2 regions of the Brachybacterium sp. AOP25-B2-12 genome follow, and region 1 is predicted to be linked to the other one. Evidence: riboswitches for the same ligand, from Rfam matches in the RefSeq annotation. Region 1 holds a riboswitch; the other holds the start of a gene.

Region 1 (4,558 bases):
TCGGCATGGGCATCGACAAGCCGGACGTCCGGTTCGTGGCCCATCTGGACCTGCCCAAGTCCATCGAGGGCTACTACCAGGAGACCGGGCGCGCCGGCCGCGACGGCCTCCCCTCGACCGCCTGGATGGCCTACGGCCTGGGCGACGTGGTCAACCAGCGCCGCTTCATCGATGCAGGGGACGGCGACGAGCAGTTCAAGCGCAACGCCCGCGCGCACCTCGACGCGATGCTCGCACTGTGCGAGACCGTCACCTGCCGCCGGGTCCAGCTGCTCGGGTACTTCGGCCAGGAGTCCGAGCCCTGCGGCAACTGCGACACCTGCCTGCACCCGCCCGAGACCTGGGATGCGACCGTTGCCGCGCAGAAGCTGCTGTCGGCGGTGATCCGCCTGGACCGCGAGCGTGATCAGCGCTTCGGCTCCGGGCAGGTGATCGACGTGCTGCTGGGCCGCGAGAACGACCGCTCCCGGCAGTCCCGCCACGACCAGCTGAGCGTCTGGGGGATCGGCCAGGACCTCTCCGAGCGCCAGTGGCGCACGGCCCTGCGTCAGTTGCTGGCCCGCGGGATCGTCGAGGCCGTGGGCGACTACGGGGTGCTGGTCCCCGGCCCGAACGCCGGCCCGGTGCTGCGCGGCGAGACGACGGTGCAGCTGGCCGTGGATCGCGCCCCCGCCAAGGCGGGCGGCTCGCGCTCGTCCGGGTCCGGGTCGCGCTCCCGGGCGGCCGATGCCCTCGAGCCCGCCCAGCGGGAGATCTTCGAGGCCCTGCGGGCCTGGCGGACGAGCGTGGCCCAGGAGAAGAAGATCGCCCCGTACATGGTGTTCAGCGACGCCACGCTGGTGGGGATCATCGACGCGCATCCGCCCACCGTGGGGGCGCTCGGCCAGGTCAGCGGGGTGGGCGCCAAGAAGCTCGCGGAGTACGGGGAGGCCGTGCTCGGGGTGCTGGCCGACGCCTGAGTCCGGGGACCTTCGTCCGCACTGGAGGCACAGGCGGCCCAAGCCCGCTCAGTGCCGTGCCCGTCCCGCTCGGATGCACCGAGGCCCCGTCCGGCCTCACACGAGAGCCTGTTGCCAGAACTCCGCCTCGAGCCGGGTCGCGGTGCCGAACACCTCCACCAGGTGGGCGATCCGCCCCTCCGAGAGCGGGCCGCCTGCGAGATGGTCCAGATGCTCCTCGGCCCGCCGGGACGCCGCCTGGAAATCCTCCCCCGCGTACTCGGCGATCCATTCCGCGTACGGATGCTCGGGGTATTCGGCCAGGCGCGGTGCGAGCTCCCGGCCGATCTCCGCGTAGCCGATCGCGCACGGCGCGAGCGCGACGTCCAGTTCGAGCAGGTCACCGGCCATGCCCGTGTCCAGCACGTAGCGGGTGTACGCGACGGTGGCCTGCTTCTCGGGCACGGCTGCGAGCTGATCCGGCTCGATGCCCGACCGTCCGGCCAGGCGCACGTGCAGGCTGGTCTCGGTGATCGTCGTGGCCAGCGCATCGGCGGCCTGCGCGATCTGCGCGGCGTCGCGGCTCTTGTAGACGGCCAGCGCATTGGCGCGGGCGAAATGCAGCAGGAACCGGTAGTCCTGCAGCAGGTAGTCCTGGAAGGCGGGCAGCGGCAGGGTTCCGTCGCCGAGGCGCTCCACGAACTCGTGGCGCGTGTACGCCAGCCAGTCCGTCTCGTTCTCCGCCCGCAGCAGCTCGAACAGGCTCATGCGGGATCCCCCGCGAAAGGGTGGGCGTACGCGGCGTCGAAGAACGCCAGCTCGAGGTCCACGGCGCGGGCGAAGAACGCCCGGGCGGCCTCCGGATCGGCCGGCCCCACCCGGTCCAGCTCCGCGGTCAGGAACGCCACGACGTCACGGAACGCCGGATTGTCGTGCAGGGTGATCCAGTCCGCGTGGACGAAGCTCTGAGGTCGCTGCTGGGGGGCGTTCTGCGCCCAGTCGAGGTAGAGCCCCTCGACCACGGCCAGCACACCGAGGGCCGCCGAGTAGCTCCCGGTCGCGGCCGCCTCCCGGAAGAGTGCCGTGAACCCCGCGGTCGCGGCCGTGTCGGGCACCTGCGCGCGGGCGTCCTCGGGCGCGCCGAGTGCCTCGAAGGACCGCAGGAAGTAGGTGTTCTCGTCGCCTGCGACCTCCCCCACGAACTGCGACAGGCGGATCCGCGCCGCGAAGGTGTCCGCCGACGCGATCGCCGATCCCAGGAGCACCAGGAAGCTGTCGAGGAAGCGATGGTCCTGGATCAGGTAGCCGGCCATCACCGGATCCGGGACGGTGCCCTCGGTCAGCTCACGGACGAACCGGTGCCCGGTGGCCCGCTCCCACGTCTCCTGGTTCTCGCGCCGCAGCGCCTGGGTGAAGGTCTCGGTCATGGCTGCCTCTCCGTGGGCCCCGCAGGGCCGCGTCTCGGTGACGGGGCGCAGAGCCCCGGGATGGAGACACAGGGTCGGCGGACGTGCGGGCAGACCCCGGCAGACCGTCCATGACATCCCTCCGCGAGTACGAACTCGATCAGGTTCCCGGGTGTGATCTCAGCCCCCGATGGGGCACCCCGTGTCGAGGTCGAGCGTACGGGGTGGGGGCGCGGGTGGCCAGGGAGCGCAGCTCCCGGCCCCCGGGACGACTGAGGCCCGCGGACGACGAACCGTCCTGGTCCCGTGACCCCACGTGCCCTCAGCCCACGGCCCACAGCCCACAGCCCACAGCCCACAGCGTCGATGAACCTGTCACGGCATTCGACCGGCGATCTCCCCTCATCCGGAGCAGCGCACGATCCTCTGACGGCGGTCTTCCCGCCCAGCACTGCCGACCGGTCTCAGCCGACCACTCCTCCCAGCGCAGGAAGTGCCCCGAGGGCGCCCGTCGACCCTGCGCTCGTGAGGAAGGAGAAGCACGCCGAGATCCCCGTGAGGACGAGCCAGACGGCGATCACCACCAGCACGAGCTTGACGATCAGCCACACCAGGGCGCGTCGGCGGGCGGATTCCTCCGCTGTCCGCGGGACGCTCGTGTCCCGCTCGGGGGGTTCACGCAGCTGCTGTTCGGTCACGGGACCCTCCTCGGGTTTGGGGAACTCGTACGGGTTGCAGGGACGGGGCGGCGCATGGGTGCCCTTCTGGCGCGCCGACTGCGGTCAGAGGTCACGCGAGGCCTCCCGGATCTCCTGCTGCGCTCGGGACTCGGCGACGTCGAGTGCGACCGCCGCGACCACCAGGCCGTCGACGACCTCGCGACGGAATCGCCTCGACGCCGCGTCCTGCCACGCGGCACCTATGTCCTCCGAGGTCCGGCGCAGACGGTCGGCACCGTCGCGGATCTCGCTCATCGGACACCGCCGTCCACCCGCACGCCGGCGTCGTCCGCGGCATCGCCCGCCAGACAGCGGACCGGGAGCTCGGTGAGCCCGGCCCGCTGGGCCGCGGCGACGTGCCCCCTGCCCGCCACGACGTGCAGGGGCGGCCCGGGGAGCACGGTCACCGGGTTCTCCAGCAGCCTGCGCACGACCTCACGCAAGGTGCGTTCACCCGACCGGCCGGATGCCGCATCGGCAGCGTCGATGCGCCGTTCCCAGTCCTCGCCCGCGAGGAGGGGAGGCAGGGCGTTCTCGAAGCGCTCGACGTCCCAGCGGTCGCGGGCCGAGCATTCGTCCGAGCCCACCGTGTCGATGTCGCGGAGCGGGACTGTCGTCAGCCCCCATCGGCTCTCCCATCCGGCGATGGCAGCATACGATCCCGAGCCCCCGGCGGCAGCTCCCGCACCGGGACCGCCGGACGACGCGGCGGACGCGCCGGGAGCTGAGCCGTACGCCCCGATCGCGTGGTACTCGTCGAGAAGACCGGAGAGCCGACCGAGCTGTGCTCGCCCCCGCAGGATCAGCGCGCCGCTGATCCCCACGTAGCTCAGCGCCGAACGCCGGTAGCGCTCGGAGGCGGCGTGGATCCTCTCCCCCGCGGCTCGGCACCGCCGCATCGCCTCCTCCGCCTCGGCGAGGGCACGGCGGGCCCGGACGACCTGCTGCTCGGCACGGGACTCATCGGACCGGGCCGCGGACAGCGATCCCTCCGCCGCCCGCAGCCGGGCCAGACCAGGACCCGAGTAGCGAGGATCCGGGTCCACGGCGGCATGGGCGCGGCTGACCTCGACCTGCGCCGCCTGGACCCGCGTCCGCGCGGCCGAGAGCGCACCTCGGGCGGACCCGAGCTCGGATTGCGCATCGTGATGATCCGCCCGTCGGCCCTCGAGCGCTTCGGCGGCCCGGGCCTCGTGCGATCGCAGGGAGCTCCGGGCGGCCGCATCACCGGCGATCATCGCCGCGCCGAACACGGCGATCCCGCGCGCGGAGCGCTGCAGCGCCTCCTGACTGGAATGGGCGGCGGTCATGACGCGCTCACCGCAGGAACTCGCGCAGGGTGCGCGCCTTGGAGTCGACCTCCCGGGAGTGCTCGCCCAAGGCATGGGAGAACCTCCGCATGCCCTTGACCGCCTGGCGCACATCGTTGTCGATGCGGTCCTTGACCCCATCGCGCCAGTCGATCGTCTCGAGCGTCCGCTCGAGCTCCCGGTTG
Region 2 (4,558 bases), on a different contig from region 1:
TCCAGCACGAGCAGGGCCGGACGCTCCGCGAGCGCGGCCACGACGGCGAGGCGTCTCTGCTCGCCCCCGGACAGCGCATAGGGGCTCGCCCGCTCGAGATGCTCGAGGCCTGCCGCAGACAGGAGCGCACGGGCGTGGTCGGGGTCGGTGGCCCGCGGGGAGGCGGTGGCCTCGGCCAGCACGGTCGGGGCCACGAACGAGTGCTCCGGATCCTGGGGCACCCAGGCGATCCGCCCCGCGCCCGGACCGGTGATCGTGCCGCCGCGCGCCCCATCGACCCCGAGCACGACCCGCAGCAGGGACGTCTTCCCGCTGCCGCTGGGACCGGTGACGGCCACGAGCTCGCCGGGGCAGACGCCCAGGTCCAGGTCGGTCAGGAGAGCGGGCCGGGGTGCCCGGCGCGGACCGCGAGAGCCGCGCACGGCCACCGAGAGGCCACGGAGGCTCAGGACCTCGTCGCTCCTGACCGCACCGTCCGGCCCGGCAGCCCCGACCGGCCGGTCCAGCCCGCCCACTGTGTCCGGTCCGCCGATCGCTTCCGGCCCGCCCACCATGTCCGGTCCGCCCACCGTGTCCGCCGTGGCGACCCCGCCCGGCGTCGCCGACGCGCCGGTCGTGCCCGCGTCATCTGCGCTCTCGACCGCTGTGCCGTCGCCGCCCTCGGCCGGCGGCAGTCGCAGACCCGCCTCGAGCAGGAGGTGCCGCTGCGAGGCGAGGAGCTCTGCGGGCGGCCCGTCGGCCACGACGTGCGCCTGAGGGCCGAGCACCACGAGTCGATCGACGTGCGGCAACCAGGGCCCGACGCGATGCTCGGCCACCACCAGGGTGCGGCCGTGCACGGCCTCGAGCACCGCGGTGCGGACGCGGGCGGCCGCCTCGGCGTCGAGCATGCTCGTCGGCTCGTCCAGGAGCAGCGCGCCGGGTGCCAGGGCCAGCGCCCCCGCGAGCGCGATCCGCTGCTGCTGGCCGCCCGAGGCGTCCAGGCACCGGTCCCGGGCCCCGACGTCGACCGAGGCCGCCCGCAGTGCCCGGGTGACGCGGTGCTGGATCCCTGCGTGGTCGGCACCGATGTTCTCGGGGCCGAAGGCGGTGTCGCGGCCCACCGTCTCCCCGACCAGCGCGTGCACGGGGTTCTGCAGCAGCAGACCGCGCTCACCGGGGCGGGACGGCGCGGTCACCGTGCCGGTGAGGTCCCCGCCCGTGGGGTCCAGGAGCCCTGCCAGCGCCGTGAGCACCGTCGACTTGCCGCTGCCGCTGGCACCCGCGAGGAGCACCCGCTCGCCGGGGGCGATGTGCAGGGTGAGGTCGTCGATCGTGGGCAGACGCCGGGTGGCGGGGCGCCACGAGACCCCGTCCAGCGCGAGCTCGACGGGGTGCTCGGCGGCGTCGGGTGCCCGGTGCTCCGCCTCCGTGGTCGGCGCGCTCAGACCAGTCGCTCCTCGGCGCGTTCGGTCCCGGCCGGGAACGCGTCGAGCGCGCCGGTGCGGGCGAGCGCCCGCGTCAGCGCCCAGCCGACCACCCCGGCCAGCACGATGCCCGAGACGAGGAAGAACACCAGCAGCATGAGGCCGAAGAAGGTCGAGAACTCCGGGTAGTAGGCGAAGCGCTCGTAGACCCATTCGAAGGCGGCCGCGAGGACACCGCCCAGCATCGCCACGGGCAGCGTGAAGCGCCGGTAGGCGGTCAGCAGGAAGGCGAGCTCGACGCCACCGCCCTGCAGGAATCCGGAGACGAGGGTGCCGAACCCCCAGTGACCGCCCAGCAGCGCCTCCAGGCACGCCGCGATGAGCTCGGCGAGCAGGGCCGCGCCGGGGCGGCGCACCACGAGCGCGGCGACGATCGCGGGCAGGAACCAGAATCCGGTCAGCAGACCGACCAGCGGTCGGAACGCCGCGAACAACGGGTCCAGGAGGGTGTAGAGCTGGCCGTAGCCCAGGAACGCCACGCCGAAGGCCACGCCGATCGCGACCGTCACGACCAGGTCGATCGTGCGGTACTTCAGCAGGGGGCGCGAGGCCAGACCCGCGCCGCGGGAGGACGGGGGCGCGGTGCGCTCCGTCGAGGTGGTGGTCATCATGAGCTCCTTCCATCGGGGGAAGGGCCGTCGCACACGCGCACCGGAGCCCGGCGCGAGCGTGCCACGAGAGAAATCCCGACTCCCTACGCCGGTATTGACCGGATCAGGTTCGAGGGTCTGCGCCGTTCACGCACTCTCAGCACCTCGTGGTGCTCCCCTGTCAGTGGATGACGAGCAGATCCTACCCCGTGCACGGGGCTACGGGCGGCGACGCCCCCGATGGATCAGGGCGTCCAGCGCCTCGGCGGTCGCCCGGGGGTCGTCCGCCGACAGCAGGTAGTTCTCCGCACCGCGCCCCACGATCTCGACCATCGTCCCGGCTCGGGAGACCACCATCCTGGAGCGGCGGCGCTGGTCCCCGGGTGTGAGGATGCGGCGACCCGGCAGAGCGGTCACGTCCCCGGGCATCGGCGGCAGGAGCAGGCCCGCGCGGCGTCCCACCCCGCCCACGGTCGCGCCGAGCCGCTCCGCGGGGATCGTGCGCAGCTGCACGCCGCGGAAGTCGGGGAGCGGCCAGGTGCGCTGGCGCCAGAACCCGCCCAGGCGCACCGTGACCCCGTCGGTGTCGACGACGAACGTCGTGCGCAGCCCCATCCAGGTCCATGCCGCGATCGACAGGAGCGCGACGAGGGCGAACACCGCGAGCGCCGGCCCGCTGGTCATCCCGCCCAGCAGGGGCACCACCGCCAGGACGAGGGCCGCGCCGACCACGATCCCCACGCGCGTCCAGCCCACCACGCCCGGGGTCGTGGTGCCCCGGTAGACGGCGGAGTCGGCGCCGGACCCGGCGTCGTCGTTCACGCGGTCACCAGATCCGCACGCGGTCGGCGGGGGCGAGGTACAGCGCATCGCCCTCGATCACGCCGAAGGCGTCGTAGAACGCGTCGATGTGGCCCACGGGCACGTTGCACCGGAACTCCGCGGGGGAGTGGGGGTCCGTGGCCAGACGTCGCACGGACTCCTGGGGACGGTTCTTCCCGCGCCACACGGTGGCCCAGGACCAGAACAGCCGCTGCAGACCGGTCAGGCCGTCGAGCTCGACGGCCGCGGAGTCCCCGGCGGTGCGCAGGTAGGCCTTGACGGCGATCGACAGCCCACCGAGGTCGCCGATGTTCTCCCCGATCGTCAGCGCGCCGGAGACCGTGTGCGAGTCGTCCAGCTCGCGGGGGCTGAGCTCGGAGAACTGGGCGATCAGGGCGGCGGTGCGCCGCTCGAACTCCTCGCGGTCGGCCTCGGTCCACCACGAACGGAGGTTGCCCTCGCCGTCGTACTTCGAGCCCTGGTCGTCGAAGCCGTGTCCGATCTCGTGGCCGATCACGGCGCCGATCCCGCCGAAGTTCACGGCGTCCTCGGCGTCGGCGTCGAAGAACGGGGCCTGCAGGATCGCCGCGGGAAACACGATCTCGTTGGCGCCCGGGTTGTAGTAGGCGTTGACGGTCTGCGGGGTCATGTGCCACTCGTAGGGATCCACGGGCCCGGCGACCTTGGCGTACTCGTAGGCGGCGTCGAAGCGGCGGCTCGCACGGACGGTGGCCACGAGGTCCTCGGGGTCCACCGTGAGTCCCTCGTAGCTGCGCCACCGCTCGGGGTAGCCCACCTTGGGGGTGAAGCGCTCGAGCTTGTCGAGGGCGCGCTCACGGGTCTCGGGGGTCATCCAGTCGAGGTCCTGGATGGACGCGCGGTAGGCGTCCAGCAGGGCGGTGACCAGGGCGTCCATGCGCTCCTTGTGGGTGGGCGGGAAGTGCCGGTCGACGTACTGGCGTCCCACGTCGAACCCGACGGCGCCCTCGACGAAGGCGACGCCCCGCTTCCAGCGCTCACGCAGCTCCTCGGCCCCGGACAGCACCCGCCCGGAGAAGTCGAACTCCTCGGCGACGAGATCCGCGGGCAGGTACGGGGCGTAGGCCGAGACGGTGTGCAGCGCCAGCCACGTGCGCAGCACAGGAAGCGGCGTGCCGGCCCACACGGGGGCGGCCGCGGACAGGAACTCGGGCTGGCCCACGTTGACCACGTCGAAGGCGACGGCGTCCGCGCCGGTCCCCTCGACGTAGGAGTCCCAGTCGAAGCCGGGGGAGGTCGCGGCCAGCGCCGCGCGGTCCATGGGGTTGTCGGACTTCTCGGAGTCCCGCACCCGGACGACGTCCACGTGCGCATGCGCGATCGCGGTCTCGAGCTCCAGGACCGCACGGGCCATCTCGTCGGCGTCGCCCTCGAGGAGACCCGGGCGGCCCTCGAGGCCGGCGAGCCGGGCCAGCTGTGCGAGGTGGTGGACGTAGGCCTCGCGGACCTCGGCGTAGCGCTCGTCGCGGTAGTAGGACTCGTCGGGCAGCCCCAGGCCGCCCTGGTGCAGCTTGACCTGGTAGCGCGTGGAATCCCGGTCGTCGGTCCACACGTAGGCGTGGATCAGCGAGGTGCCGGCGTCGGGAGAGGCGGTCAGACGCGTCAGCGCGGCGAGATCGGGCGTGTCCCCGATCGCGGCCA

The links. A riboswitch is a leader RNA that binds a small molecule or an ion and turns the genes downstream of it on or off. The one in region 1 is predicted to bind thiamine pyrophosphate.
Region 2: it holds a riboswitch for thiamine pyrophosphate, as region 1 does, so the genes downstream of both, ACT3TZ_RS09480 (ECF transporter S component) here and ACT3TZ_RS13050 (TenA family protein) in region 1, are expected to answer to the same signal.

Annotation. Positions count from the first base shown of each region.
Region 1 covers NZ_JBQSXW010000020.1:40,594-45,151, reverse strand. The annotation lists gene recQ (DNA helicase RecQ) at 1-959, shown strand, start outside; gene ACT3TZ_RS13055 (TenA family protein) at 1,056-1,706, opposite strand; gene ACT3TZ_RS13050 (TenA family protein) at 1,703-2,365, opposite strand; TPP riboswitch at 2,465-2,557, opposite strand; gene ACT3TZ_RS13045 (hypothetical protein) at 2,809-3,042, opposite strand; gene ACT3TZ_RS13040 (hypothetical protein) at 3,127-3,318, opposite strand; gene ACT3TZ_RS13035 (hypothetical protein) at 3,315-4,373, opposite strand; gene ACT3TZ_RS13030 (hypothetical protein) at 4,381-4,558, opposite strand, start outside.
Region 2 covers NZ_JBQSXW010000011.1:22,179-26,736, reverse strand. The annotation lists gene ACT3TZ_RS09485 (ATP-binding cassette domain-containing protein) at 1-1,313, opposite strand, end outside; gene ACT3TZ_RS09480 (ECF transporter S component) at 1,424-2,077, opposite strand; TPP riboswitch at 2,141-2,246, opposite strand; gene ACT3TZ_RS09475 (hypothetical protein) at 2,276-2,878, opposite strand; gene ACT3TZ_RS09470 (M13 family metallopeptidase) at 2,883-4,558, opposite strand, start outside.